DNA from 3 places in the Shewanella sp. UCD-FRSSP16_17 genome. Region 3 is predicted to be linked to each of the others. Evidence: predicted binding sites of a transcription regulator. Region 3 holds the regulator's gene; each other region holds the start of a gene.
The links. The regulator MetJ, encoded in region 3, represses methionine synthesis genes. The targets are predictions, from matches to a motif close to TAGACGTCTAGACGTCTA.
Positions count from the first base shown of each region.

Region 1: the regulator MetJ is predicted to act here: its motif matches at 2,317-2,334, upstream of metH (methionine synthase).
Region 2: the regulator MetJ is predicted to act here: its motif matches at 1,757-1,774, upstream of A9267_RS16025 (methylenetetrahydrofolate reductase).

Region 1 covers NZ_LZFV01000002.1:517,176-521,471, reverse strand. Annotated here, with positions in the region: gene metH (methionine synthase) at 1-2,157, opposite strand, end outside; gene A9267_RS07115 (histidine phosphatase family protein) at 2,483-3,277, shown strand; cobalamin riboswitch at 3,425-3,594, shown strand; gene A9267_RS21745 (hypothetical protein) at 3,671-3,841, shown strand; gene A9267_RS07110 (ABC transporter ATP-binding protein) at 3,838-4,296, shown strand, end outside.
Region 2 covers NZ_LZFV01000035.1:535,367-539,662, reverse strand. Annotated here, with positions in the region: gene A9267_RS16035 (YrhK family protein) at 1-38, opposite strand, end outside; gene A9267_RS16030 (trimeric intracellular cation channel family protein) at 652-1,290, opposite strand; gene A9267_RS16025 (methylenetetrahydrofolate reductase) at 1,778-2,752, shown strand; gene A9267_RS16020 (DUF3360 family protein) at 3,067-4,296, shown strand, end outside.
Region 3 covers NZ_LZFV01000035.1:284,371-288,666, forward strand. Annotated here, with positions in the region: gene A9267_RS15025 (conjugal transfer protein TraF) at 1-733, shown strand, start outside; gene A9267_RS15030 (sulfite exporter TauE/SafE family protein) at 777-1,517, opposite strand; gene metJ (met regulon transcriptional regulator MetJ) at 1,627-1,944, opposite strand; gene metB (cystathionine gamma-synthase) at 2,167-3,327, shown strand; gene A9267_RS15045 (bifunctional aspartate kinase/homoserine dehydrogenase II) at 3,381-4,296, shown strand, end outside.

The sequences.
Region 1 (4,296 bases), on a different contig from region 3:
TGCGCCGAATAAGTCACCGACCACGTTCATGCCATTCATTAATGGCCCTTCGATCACATCCAGTGGACGGACTGCTTGTAGGCGTGCTTCTTCAGTGTCTTGGTCAATAAATTCGGTAATCCCTTTAACTAAGGCGTGGGATAAGCGCTCTTCAACAGGCCAACCTCGCCATGCTAAATCTTCTTTTTTGGCGACTTGTTTACCATCACCACGAAACTTTTCAGCGACATCAAGTAGTTGTTCTGTATTGGTTGAATCAGCGACGGGGCAAGGTAAATTTTGCACCACGTTTTCAACTTTTTCTTTAAGTTCAGGGTCGATATCATCATAAATGGCTAATTGACCCGCGTTAACAATCCCCATGTCCATACCTGCTTGAATCGCATGGTATAAAAACACCGCATGAATGGCTTCACGCACTGGGTTGTTGCCACGGAACGAGAAAGACACATTCGATACACCGCCAGAGATCATCGCATAGGGTAACGTGGCTTTGATGTCTTTAATCGACTCAATAAAGTCGACAGCGTAATTGTCGTGCTCTTCAATTCCAGTGGCAATCGCAAAAATATTCGGGTCAAAAATAATGTCTTCAGGTGGAAAGCCAACCACATCAACTAATACACGATAAGCACGCGTACAAATTTCAGTTTTACGGGCTCGGGTATCGGCCTGACCGTCTTCATCAAAGGCCATGACAATGGCAGCGGCGCCATAGCGTTTGACTAATGTGGCTTGTTTGATAAAGGCTTCTTCGCCTTCTTTCATTGAAATTGAGTTAACAATGGATTTGCCTTGTACGCATTTAAGACCTGCTTCAATCACGTCCCATTTAGATGAGTCAATCATGATAGGCACACGAGAAATGTCTGGTTCTGAGGCGATTAAGTTTAAGAACTTTTTCATCGACTCTGCGCCATCAAGCATGCCTTCATCCATGTTGACGTCGATGATTTGCGCGCCGTTTTCAACTTGTTCGCGTACCACATCTAAGGCTTCTTCAAACTTTTCTTCTTTAATTAAACGTAAGAATTTAGCAGAGCCTGTGACGTTCGCGCGCTCGCCAACGTTAACAAATAATGAGTCACCATCGATGGTTAACGGTTCAAGCCCTGATAAACGACACGCAACAGGGATGTCAGGGATAGTGCGAGGTGCGTGGGTGATAACGGCATCGCGAATCGCGCTGATATGTGCAGGTGTGCTACCACAACAACCGCCAACAATATTCAGCATGCCTTCTGCTGCCCAGTCGATAATAACCTCGGCCATCTCTTCTGGCGTTTCATCATAACCGCCAAATTCATTCGGCAGGCCGGCATTGGGATGCGCTGAAACATGACATTCTGCAATGCGAGATAATTCTTCTACGTATGGACGTAACTCTTTAGGGCCTAATGCACAGTTAAGGCCAATAGAAATCGGTTTGATGTGGCGCAGTGAGTTATAAAAACCTTCAGTGGTTTGTCCGGTTAATGTCCGGCCTGAGGCATCGGTAATCGTGCCTGAAATCATTACTGGCAGGCGATCGCCTAAAGTATCAAACACGGCTTCAATGGCAAATAGGGCGGCTTTGGCATTGAGAGTATCAAAGATGGTTTCTACCATAATGATATCTGCGCCACCTTCAATTAATGCTGTGGTGGATTCGACATAGGCATCAACAAGCTCATCGAAACTGACATTACGAAAACTGGGGTCATTCACATCTGGGCTAATCGAACAAGTACGGTTGGTTGGCCCGAGAACACCTGCAACATAACGTTTAATGCCTGTTTGTGCTTCTACTTCGTCAGCGGCGGCGCGGGCAACTCTAGCGCCTTCGAGGTTGATTTCAGCCGACAAGCTTTGCATGTCGTAATCAGCCATCGCAATGGTCGTGGCGTTAAAGGTATTGGTTTCAATAATGTCAGCGCCCGCTAACATGTATTTAGTGTGAATGTCTTTAATGATTTGACGCTGGCTTAGCACCAACATGTCATTATTGCCTTTCACATCGCAATGCCAGTCTTTAAAGCGCTCGCCACGGTAATCTTCTTCTTCCAATTTATAGTCTTGGATCATTGTCCCCATGGCACCATCGAGGATCACGATACGCTCTTTTAGCGTATTGGTAAGTTGTTCAAGAACCTGACTGTAGGAAGTCGACTTCGCCATATTTGAGTACCTTTATTGCTATGCTAGCAGTTGCTATTAGCTATTTCTTATTATGTGAATATTCGAAACTTGAGAAATTAGCATACCTTGTTTTGCACTATATAAAAGGCGGCCTAAGTCAAACTCGCTTCGTAAAAGTATTCAGCATTAATATTTGTTTGGACATTTAAACGTATAGACGGCCATAATACGTGAAGTTTGTTTCCAAGAGCAAGTGTCAGAATGCACTAACTCAGTCCAGTATGATGAATAATGCTGAACTTGGTGCAGATAAACGGTTTTGTGAACGGTGAACGTGCAGGAATGTATAAAAAGGGAGCCTAGAGTGACTAGATTATCACACGCTAAGATAGTATTACTGCGACACGGACAATGTGAAGGCGGCAATATATTGCGTGGAAAAACGGATGTTAATTTGAGCGAACTCGGTGCAGCTACGATGCTAAATCGTATTAAGCAGATTGATTTTGTGCCTCATTTTCCGAAAGTAAGCTTGATAAGCTCACCTTTACAACGCTGCCAACATTTTACTCATGGGTTATTTACTGAGTTAAATACTGCTAACACTGCCTTAAGTGAAATGAATGATGAGGCTCATCAGTCAGTCAACACGCCATTACCTGCGGTGCAGTTGATGCCAGAGTTGGCCGAAATTGATTTTGGTGACTGGGATGGGGTGTCATTTGATTCTTTATACGAACAGTTTGGCGATAAGATTAATCAATACTGGGACAATCCTTGGCAACATACACCACCGAATGCAGAGCCGATGAGTGAATTTGAAACGCGTGTCGCATCTGGTTTTAACAAGGTGTGTCAGCAATTACGTCAAGTGGCGAACAGCCCTGAGCTTAAAGGTAACAGCCCTGAGCTTAAAGGTAACAGCCCTGAGCTTAACGTAAATCGTTCTGAGTTAGCAAAAAATACCCCTGAACCTTTGGCTATTATTGTCACTCATGGTGGTGTCATACGCACCATTATTGCTTTGGTGCTTGGTCTTGAACAATGCCAAGGCATATATAACACCTTATCCATTGATTACGCCGCGACGGTTTCTATTTCAGTTTTTTGGGCAGATGAAAGCAGCGAGCCTAAGTTTCAACTTCATTGGCCTGCATAGAGTCAATAATAGGGGGCACATCAGCGCGTTTTTGCTGAACAAGCCCTTAATTTAGCGTACAATCTTTACATACTTTTTTACGTGTTATCTTAATCTGTAAGAAAGCATAAAATAGGTCGCGATAGCGGATGGATTATTGTCGCTATCGTTTAAGAATAAATAAAGTTAATCTGTTTTGTCATACTAATGGATGAATAGGGAATCATGGTTCAACTTGACTCAAGGTCTGATTGATTAGCATGAACTGTACCCGCAACTGTAATGTTATTTTTTACGAATAACTAAGTCAGATACCTAGCTTTTTTATGATGGTTCACAGCCTTTTACGCACTGCATTTATTCACTATCCAGTGCCTTTAATCAACCTGAGCGGGTGACTCAGGCGGAGAATTCATGTTTTATACCACTGTAATACATGGCGCTGCATTAGATTGCATTGCGTTTATGTGTCAGAACCTAGCTAGATTAGGTCATTGCTTGTCAGGTAACGTCGCATTAGATGCTCAACGCGTCAGTGTGTGTGCTTTACGTATTAAGTCTGCTTTTCTGGCGACGGCTTCATGACTCAAAATCAGCAGCAACGAGATGGCTCAATGGGTGAGGCGCTTAAGGTGGCTCGACTTTATTGGTCAGTGCAACAACAGGCGATTCTTTCCAATGTCAGCTTTTCACTGCAACAAGGTGAAATGCTGGGACTGATTGGTCCAAATGGCGCAGGCAAGTCCAGTTTATTGCGCTGCTTGTATCGTTATATCTCACCAGATAGAGGCCAGATCACCTTGTTTGGTGAAGATATTAGCCGCATCAGCCAAAAGCATTTAGCGACAAAAGTTGCTGTCGTTCAACAAGAGACTCCGCATTATTTTGCAATGAGCTGTGAACAAATCGTGGCAATGGGATTAACGCCTCATAAAGGGCTATTTGAAACAGATACTCAAGCTGATAAACATAATGTGATGCAAGCGTTAGATAAAGTCGGTTTGGCGTTAAAAGCAAGCCAACAATATGAACAGCTTTCA
Region 2 (4,296 bases), 250 kb from region 3:
AATTCAGCACTAACGCCAGTGATTAATGCTATCGTCATCGATAATAAGGATTAGTGCGAATCTTATATGAAGGAGCGAACCCTACAAATAACCGTATTTGGTTAGCACTCAACCAAGACAACGTTGGCTTAATCACAAACACAGATGTAGTTAGAAAAGAAATAGAAAAAACCAGAATGGGGTGAAATACACCCCACTGATGACGAATGACTGTTCTGGTTGATGGCAAATCTTATAAATGACAGCTCTTGTAAATAATAGGCCTTGTCAATGACAGTTCGTGCAAATGACGGCCCTTATAGATGGCAGCTCTTGTTAATGACAGCTCTTGTCAATGACAGCTCTTGTCAATGACAGCTCTTGCCAATGACAGCTCTTGTCAATGACAGCTCTTGTTAATAACGGCTCTTGTCAATGACAGCTCTTGTAAATAATAGGCCTTGTCAATGACAGTCCGTGCAAATGACGGCCCTTATAGATGGCAGCTCTTGTTAATGACAGCTCTTGTCAATAACAGCTCTTGCCAATGACAGCTCTTGTCAATGACAGCTCTTGTCAATGACAGCTCTTGTTAATAACGGCTCTTGTAAATGACAGCTCTTGTCAATAACGGCTCTTGTAAATGACAGCTCTTGTCAATAACGGCTCTTGTTAATGAAGGCTATCTGAAGGAGTCTGGTAATCAAACTTGGGCATTGACCACTGATATCGAATCGCCAGCATTCTGAAACTAAAGCCAAATATCACAGCAATTGATAAGCTTATCCATTCAACAACACCGCTGAATTTCATCACCACATACAAGGCAGCAGTTGCGAGAGCGACAAGTGCATAGAGCTCTTTTTTAAAGATAAGCGGCACCTGATTACATAAAATATCTCGAATGACGCCACCAAAAACACCCGTAACAACTCCCATAACGATCGCAATTTCAGGACCATAACCAAGCATCAAGGTTTTTTGTGCACCCACAATAGAAAATACCGCTAACCCGACTGCATCAACTGCCAAGAATAGGCGCGAAAGGTAACGCATTAACGGTGCTATCATCACCGTCAGTAAAGATGCGGTAGCGATGGCTAACAAGTAGTGCACGTTTTCAATCCATATAATGGGATAATTTCCCAGTAACATGTCTCGTAATGTGCCACCACCAATGGCAGTAACACAGCCAATGATAACGACACCAAACAAATCCATTTGTTTTTTACCTGCGGCCAACGCGCCTGTCATCGCTTCAGCTAGGATACCAACTAGCCATAAGGCACTGATCACTTTAACTTCTAACATAACACGCACTAACAAATAAAAAAGGAAGCAAATATTGCGCTCATCCCCGCTAAAAATACAGATATAATTTCTAACTTTACCATTACATTTTCTAATGCTTTTACAGTAAAAAATTATGCAGGTATCGATATATATGAGGTAGACAGACTTAAAAACAAAATTTAGTAATAAATAAAATAGCTAACATAGTATTTATGCAACCAAAATAAATAAGGACACTAGATACACCAAAAGTTACATTAACCTTATCCTATTCGCTATTATTATGTTGTTGTGTATTCCAACTGCCGCCATTCAACACACTGAATTACTATTAGAGTCGACAGTAATTTCAGTCAGGGTTTGGCAACACAAAACGATTAGGCTTTTATCATTTAGCCGCTGAATGACGATGACCTTAGTTATATCTAAAAATTATCTTATTGAGCCTTAACAACCGCCCTGATTTAAGACACAATGTAGATAACATCCATCTAGACGGCTAAACATGAGAAAATCATTAAAACAGCGATCGTCCGATCATCACCGTGGAATATACTTTATTGGTACTACCCCACCGAAAATCGATACTGATTTTGAGTCGGTCAGCATTATTGCCGATAAGTTACTCGCTCGCCTTGATGAGATAAGTTTTGACGGTTTGATCATTTATGACATTCAAGATGAAACCAGTCGAACTGACACCCCTAGACCTTTTCCATTCAAAGCCACCCATGACTCTGGCACCTATGCACAATTAATCAACCAAAAGTCAGGTAAGCCTGTTATAGCCTATAAGAGTGTTGCAGGGCTGGATGAGCAAGGGTTTAATGAATGGTTATCTCGCGCTTGGTATCAAAACAATGTCAGAGATCTCGTCTTGGTGGGCTCCCCCTCTACTCAGGTAAAAAGTTCATTACCACTTAATGATGCTTATAAGGTCTTAGCTTCGCACTCTCAGGACTTCTATCTTGGTGGTGTTGCCATTGCAGAGCGCCACTTAAGCAAAAAGAATGAGCACATTCGTTTATTAGGTAAGTCGACTCAAGGCTGCGAGTACTACATTACTCAAGCGGTATATAACGCCCAAGCGACAATTGATATGCTAACCAGCTATGCTCAAGAATGTGAGTTAAACAACATTAAACCCAATCGAGTTATCTTAACGTTCTCACCTTGTGGCAGCGCCAAAACCCTAGAATTTATCAACTGGTTAGGGGTCTCAGTACCAGAAGAAACCAGTGAGCGTATTCTATCTGCAGCCGATCCTTTATATGAGTCGATTAAAATAAACCACAGTAATCTACTGCAAATTTTAGATGCGGTGATTCAGCTAAATATCCCGTTAGGGTTAAACATTGAAAGTTTAACCAATCGCAAGACTGAAATTGATGCATCTATTTTGATGTATAAATTACTGAAAGGCACCATGGATCAAGCCTTAGCACAAAATCAAATTGATCAATTTGTGCTGAATAAGTGATCACACAGAAACTATCATTCTCTATGGTGCTGATACGCCATAGAGACTCCTTTAAGTTTCATCTAGCTAACACCTTTATTAACAGGCTTCTTGCTAACAAAGCATCAAACTCCCCTATATATCGCTTTTTTACCTCACAACGCTAGCGACACTGACTTCACCGAAACCTATTTTACTAATGTAAACAAATATTTACCTACGACTAATGTCTGAGGTTAAAACGCCGATTATTACTCGCTATGGCTATAGGGTTCAGATAAGGTGCTTCTAATTTAAAGCAGTAGCACTTTTAGTGAGTGAGCAATAGGAATGATATGAGCAGTAATTCAAAATCCATACATGAACAGAAAAGTGAATCTACCCCCAGTCAATCGCAAACGAATCCATCCAACAAACAATATCAATATCAACAGCAACATAAACCCAGTTCAACCTTTAACTCTCGAGATGAGTATTTAGAGCATGAATTAACGATTATGGATCCAAAGCGCTGGCGCCCTAATCTCCCAGGCAAAGACTATCGCTTTGAACTGGAAGACACCATTCCAGCAATGGCTGCAACCATAGGTAAAGTGGTCATGGTCGGCGCCATTGCCACCACATTTGCAACCTCACTTGGCCTTGAAGAAAGCTTTATTCTGGAAAATGTTCGTTACGAACTCATTATTGCCGCTTTCTTCATTGTCATTTTTTCAGGATTTTTATTGCCTACAGCAAACTTAGCTGGCACCCACGGACCGCTTATTCCCATTATTCCAATTGTGGTTGCAGCAGGCGGCCACCCAATGGCATTTGGACTACTCATTGGCGCCTTAGGCTTAATTCTTGCCATCAGTAAAGGCGGGAGTATGCTCGCCAACCTCACCAGTAAAGGGGTTTGTGGCGGACTCTTGCTGTATCTGGGGTTTGTTGGTACTGCATCACAAGTAAAAAAACTGTATGCATGGGCCAACAGTATCGGTATGGAACACATCGCATTTATCGTGATTTTCTGCACCATTATTTTATATGCCTTACTAGAGCACTGGCGAAAACGTTGGCTAGCCGTGCCATTAAGTTGCTTACTCGGTGGTACGTTGGCCTTTGCCCTCGGCGCGCCATTTGAGTTTCAAACTGCGCCAGGTTTACCGAACATGAGCCCAATGTACTGGTGGGGAGAAAGCTCAGGTTGGATGCTTGGCTTACCGACTCTTGAAAGCTTTATCGTGGTTTTGCCCTTCGCTGTGCTCGCTGTCGCGATGTGGTCGCCAGACTTTTTAGGTCATCAAGTATTTCAAAAGATTAACTACCCGTTGCGCACTGAAAAAGTGCATATGAATATAGATGACACGATGACCAGCGCTTCAATTCGTCAAACCTTTGGTTCAATGCTTGGGGGGGCCAACTTCACTTCATCTTGGGGCACATACATAGTCCCTGCGGCAATTGCTAAACGCCCCATTCCTGCAGGTGCGCTACTGACAGCCTTGTTCTGTGTTATTGCCGCACTTTGGGGTTATCCAATGGATTTAGCCATTTGGGAACCCGTATTGTGTGTCGCCTTA
Region 3 (4,296 bases):
GGGTGTGGCCGATATTGCCCAGTCAGACATTGATACTTTGAACGTGCTTGACCCTAATAACCCGCCAACTGAAATCACTGACCTCGATTCTCAAGGTGTCGTGCTAGCTGGTAGTGTGACTGATTTTGGTGTGGCACTCAGCTTTCCTTTGTCGATTGTAAATATGCCTGTCAGGGTAGGGGTTTCACCGAAGTTTCAACGAATTGATACTTACCATTACTCAGTTAATGCTAACAATTTCGACGCCGATGATTTTGATGATGACAAATATCGTAACGATGAAAATCTCTTTAATTTGGACGTTGGTGTCGCATTTGAACCTATTGAAAAATTAACTATTGGGCTATCTGCCAGAAACTTATTCAGTCAAACCGTCAAAACGGTTGAAGCGCAAGGACGAGAGTTTCACTACCAAGTGGAACCATTAATTACCGCAGGCGCTGCCTACGATTGGTCATCGGTAACCTTGACCACAGATATTGATTTAGTCGATCAAACCCGATTTAAAGAGTTTGATCCTGTGCAGTATTGGCGTGTAGGCGGTGAACTAAAAGCCACTGATTGGCTCTCGTTGAGAATGGGTTATCGACATGACTTAAAAGACAACAGTGTTGATATATATTCATTTGGTACAGGTTTTGCGATTGGGCAAGCATTTAAGTTAGACATGAGTGGTAGCTATGGTGAAGATGACGCCGTAGGGGCAGTATTACAAACCTCTTACCACTTTTGAGTGTTAACTTAGCAGATCGTCAGCGACTTTAATTATGGCGTGATTAACTGATAGATAAAGCTAACGTTGACTTAATTGTTAGCACGATAGCACTCAGGCCACACAGCATTAATGTTGCCATTCTGGTTTTTTCTTTGTCGACTTTATTGGTTAGTTTTCCTGCCACTAGGCTACCTAAAAACACCGACGGCAATAACATCAATGAAAGCCAAACATGTTTTAGCTCAACGAGTCCCGCCAAAATGAGTATCAACATCGCAATCATAGAACTAAAGACAAAAAATATGGATAAGGCTGCACGAAACTGTGGTGCGTCTTTTCCGGCAAGTAATATTGCTAGAGGTGGGCCACCAATTGCTGCGATATTGCCAAATACTCCTGATAAAACCCCTGCTATAAACAAAGTGATCTTATTTACTGGTGCGGTAATTTTATAGATGCTAAGAATGACTGCAGTAGCCACAATAAAGGCTATCGCTAGCCCTAATACTGCTTGTGGGGCAAAAATTAATAATCCAGCACCAAGAAAACCACCAGGGACTCGACCGAGCAAGGCGTATTGTAAGCCATTAAACTTGAGCGGGGTTCGCTCTCGCAATAACGTTATTAATGCAATGGAAAATCCACATGCAATAACTGGAACAGGAACAAGTTGAGGGTCAATAATGTAAAGCAGTGGACTGGCGACCACTGCTAAGCCAAAACCTATTAGCCCCTGAGTTAGTGCGCCCAGAAATATGATAACCGATGCAAGCATCAAGGTTTGCGGATCGATAAATGCCATTCTGTGCTCGTTGACTTAATTAAGGTCGGTGCAAATTTGGTGCGACAAATTTATGCGAATAGAAATGCAGAATAAAATTGAGCTTACATAAAAGTAAGCTCAATAGTGGTTATTCGTCTAAATCTTCCCACTCGATGCCCATTTTATCCATAAGAGCTTTAGCCTCACTTGGAATGCTATCTGGGCCTTCTTTAGATAAATCTTCATCGTTAGGGAGTGGCTGACCAGTATATGCGTGCAAAAATGCTTCACATAATAGTTCACTGTTAGTGGCATGGCGCAAGTTATTCACCTGACGACGAGTACGTTCATCAGTTAGTACTTTAAGCACTTTTAACGGAATGGATACCGTAATTTTTTTAACTTGTTCGTTTTTTTTGCCATGTTCGGCATATGGGCTGATATAGTCGCCATTCCATTCAGTCATTAACTCACCTTTATACGATAGATTCGTGGCAGATTTTAACTGCTTATTTATTACAGTCAAATTATTGCTGCTATTCTATAACGAATACAAATAGATTTCTTTATGTTTAGACGTYTARACGTCTAATATGTGTTGACGATCTAACTTTGCTTAGGTACATTTAGCCATCTAGACATCTCTACGGTGTGTACTCTATAGTGTGTCAATCTTGAGGAGCTTACAATGAAAAAACATCGCGCAGCTACATTAGCAGTTCGCCAAGGTATCGAATCTGATACTCAGTATGGCGCGGTAGTCCCGCCGATTTATCTTTCAACAAATTATTCATTTGATGGACACACCAACCCTAGGGAATTCGACTATAGCCGCTCAGGTAATCCGACTCGTTGTGTACTAGGAGAGGCAATCGCTAAACTAGAAAATGGCGCGACAGGGATTGTAACTTGTACAGGAATGGCCGCGATTACCTTAGTGACCAGTTTACTTGGGCCTGATGACTTAATCGTGGTACCGCATGACTGTTATGGTGGTAGTTACCGACTGTTCACAAATCTTGCCAACAAAGGCCAATTTAAATTATTGGTTGTTGATCAAACTGACGAGAAAGCACTCACTGAAGCGATAGCGCAAAAGCCTAAAATGGTCTGGTTAGAAACACCTTCGAACCCACTTTTGCGGGTTGTGGATATTAAAGCCATCGTTGAAGCAAGCCATGCTGTTGATGCACTTGTTGTAGTCGACAATACTTTCTTATCTCCAATTTTACAGCAGCCATTAGAACTTGGTGCTGATATCGTGATGCACTCAACGACTAAATACATTAATGGCCACAGTGATGTTGTTGGCGGCGCCGTTGTCGCTAAAGATGCAGAGCTTGGTGAGCTATTACATTGGTGGTCAAATACCTTAGGGCTAACAGGTTCTGCATTTGACAGTTACTTAACACTGCGTGGTATTAGAACTTTAGCCGTGCGGATCCGTGAGCATCAAACTAATGCTCAGCGTGTGATTGACGTGCTGCAATCTAGTGATGTCGTTGAAAAAGTGTACTATCCCGGTTTAAAAGACCATCCAGGTCACGATATTGCTGCCAAACAGCAAAAAGGCTTTGGTGCTATGTTAAGTTTTGAGCTTAAAGGTGGCGAAGCGGAAGTGGTTGCCTTTTTAAATGCATTATCGATTTTCAGTGTTGCTGAAAGCTTAGGCGGAGTGGAAAGCTTAGTTGCCGTCCCAGCAACAATGACCCACAGAGCAATGGTGCCTGAAGCACGTTATGAAGCTGGTATTAAAGATACATTACTGAGACTATCTGTCGGGATTGAAGACGCAGAAGATTTAGTGAATGACATCAATGCCGGGCTCGCAGCAGTTGCCGCATTATAGTTCCGTGTCAGTCAGCGTTTTGCACAAAAGTTTAGTGGTTTAAGGAGTACAAAATGACCCGCAGTCATTTACATAAGTTTGGTGGTTCAAGTCTTGCTGATGCAGATTGTTATCGCCGTGTCGCCCATATTTTGTTGACTCATGGAAACTGCGACGATCTTGTCGTCGTGTCAGCTGCGGGAAAAAGCACTAACTTTCTATACAAGCTGTTGTCGCTTCGGGAAACGGGCGAATTATGGCAAGAAGAATTACAAGTTCTCATCAGCTACCAGCAAAACTTAATTGAGCAGCTGCTCTCTAACGAACAAGCCCGAGATTTACGTGAGCGTCTATCAACGGATAAGGCGCAACTGATCAGCCTGTTATCACTTGAGCAGCGCAATGAATTCGAATTAAACCAAGTGCTCAGCTTTGGTGAACGTTGGTCTGCGCGCTTAATGGCTGCGCTTTTACGTGAATCAGGTGTTGCTGCAATCAATGTTGATGCTTGTTCAATTCTCGTTGCTGACGAAGGCTTAGTGCCTAATATTCGATTAGCTCAATCACGTGAAAAAGTGCAAGCACTGCTTGAAGCGCACCCCAATGAGCGATTAGTCATTACTGGTTTTATTTGCGCTAACCAGCAAGGTGATACTCTGTTACTTGGACGAAATGGCTCTGATTACAGCGCAACCTTAATTGCGAGCTTAGCAGATATAGAACGAGTCACTATTTGGACTGATGTTGAAGGGGTGTTTAATGCAGACCCTAATAAAATCAATGATGCCAAGTTACTCAATAGTATGTCATTGGCGGAAGCGGATAGATTGGCTCATTTAGGTTCTCCTGTCCTTCACAGCAGGACATTACAACCTTTATTTGATACCAATGTCAGTTTGGCTGTTCGTTCTAGCTATGCATCTCATACTGATTTTACCTTGATTGCGCCGCAAAGCTCTTCGGCAAGTGCGCCGGTTGTAACGAGTTTAA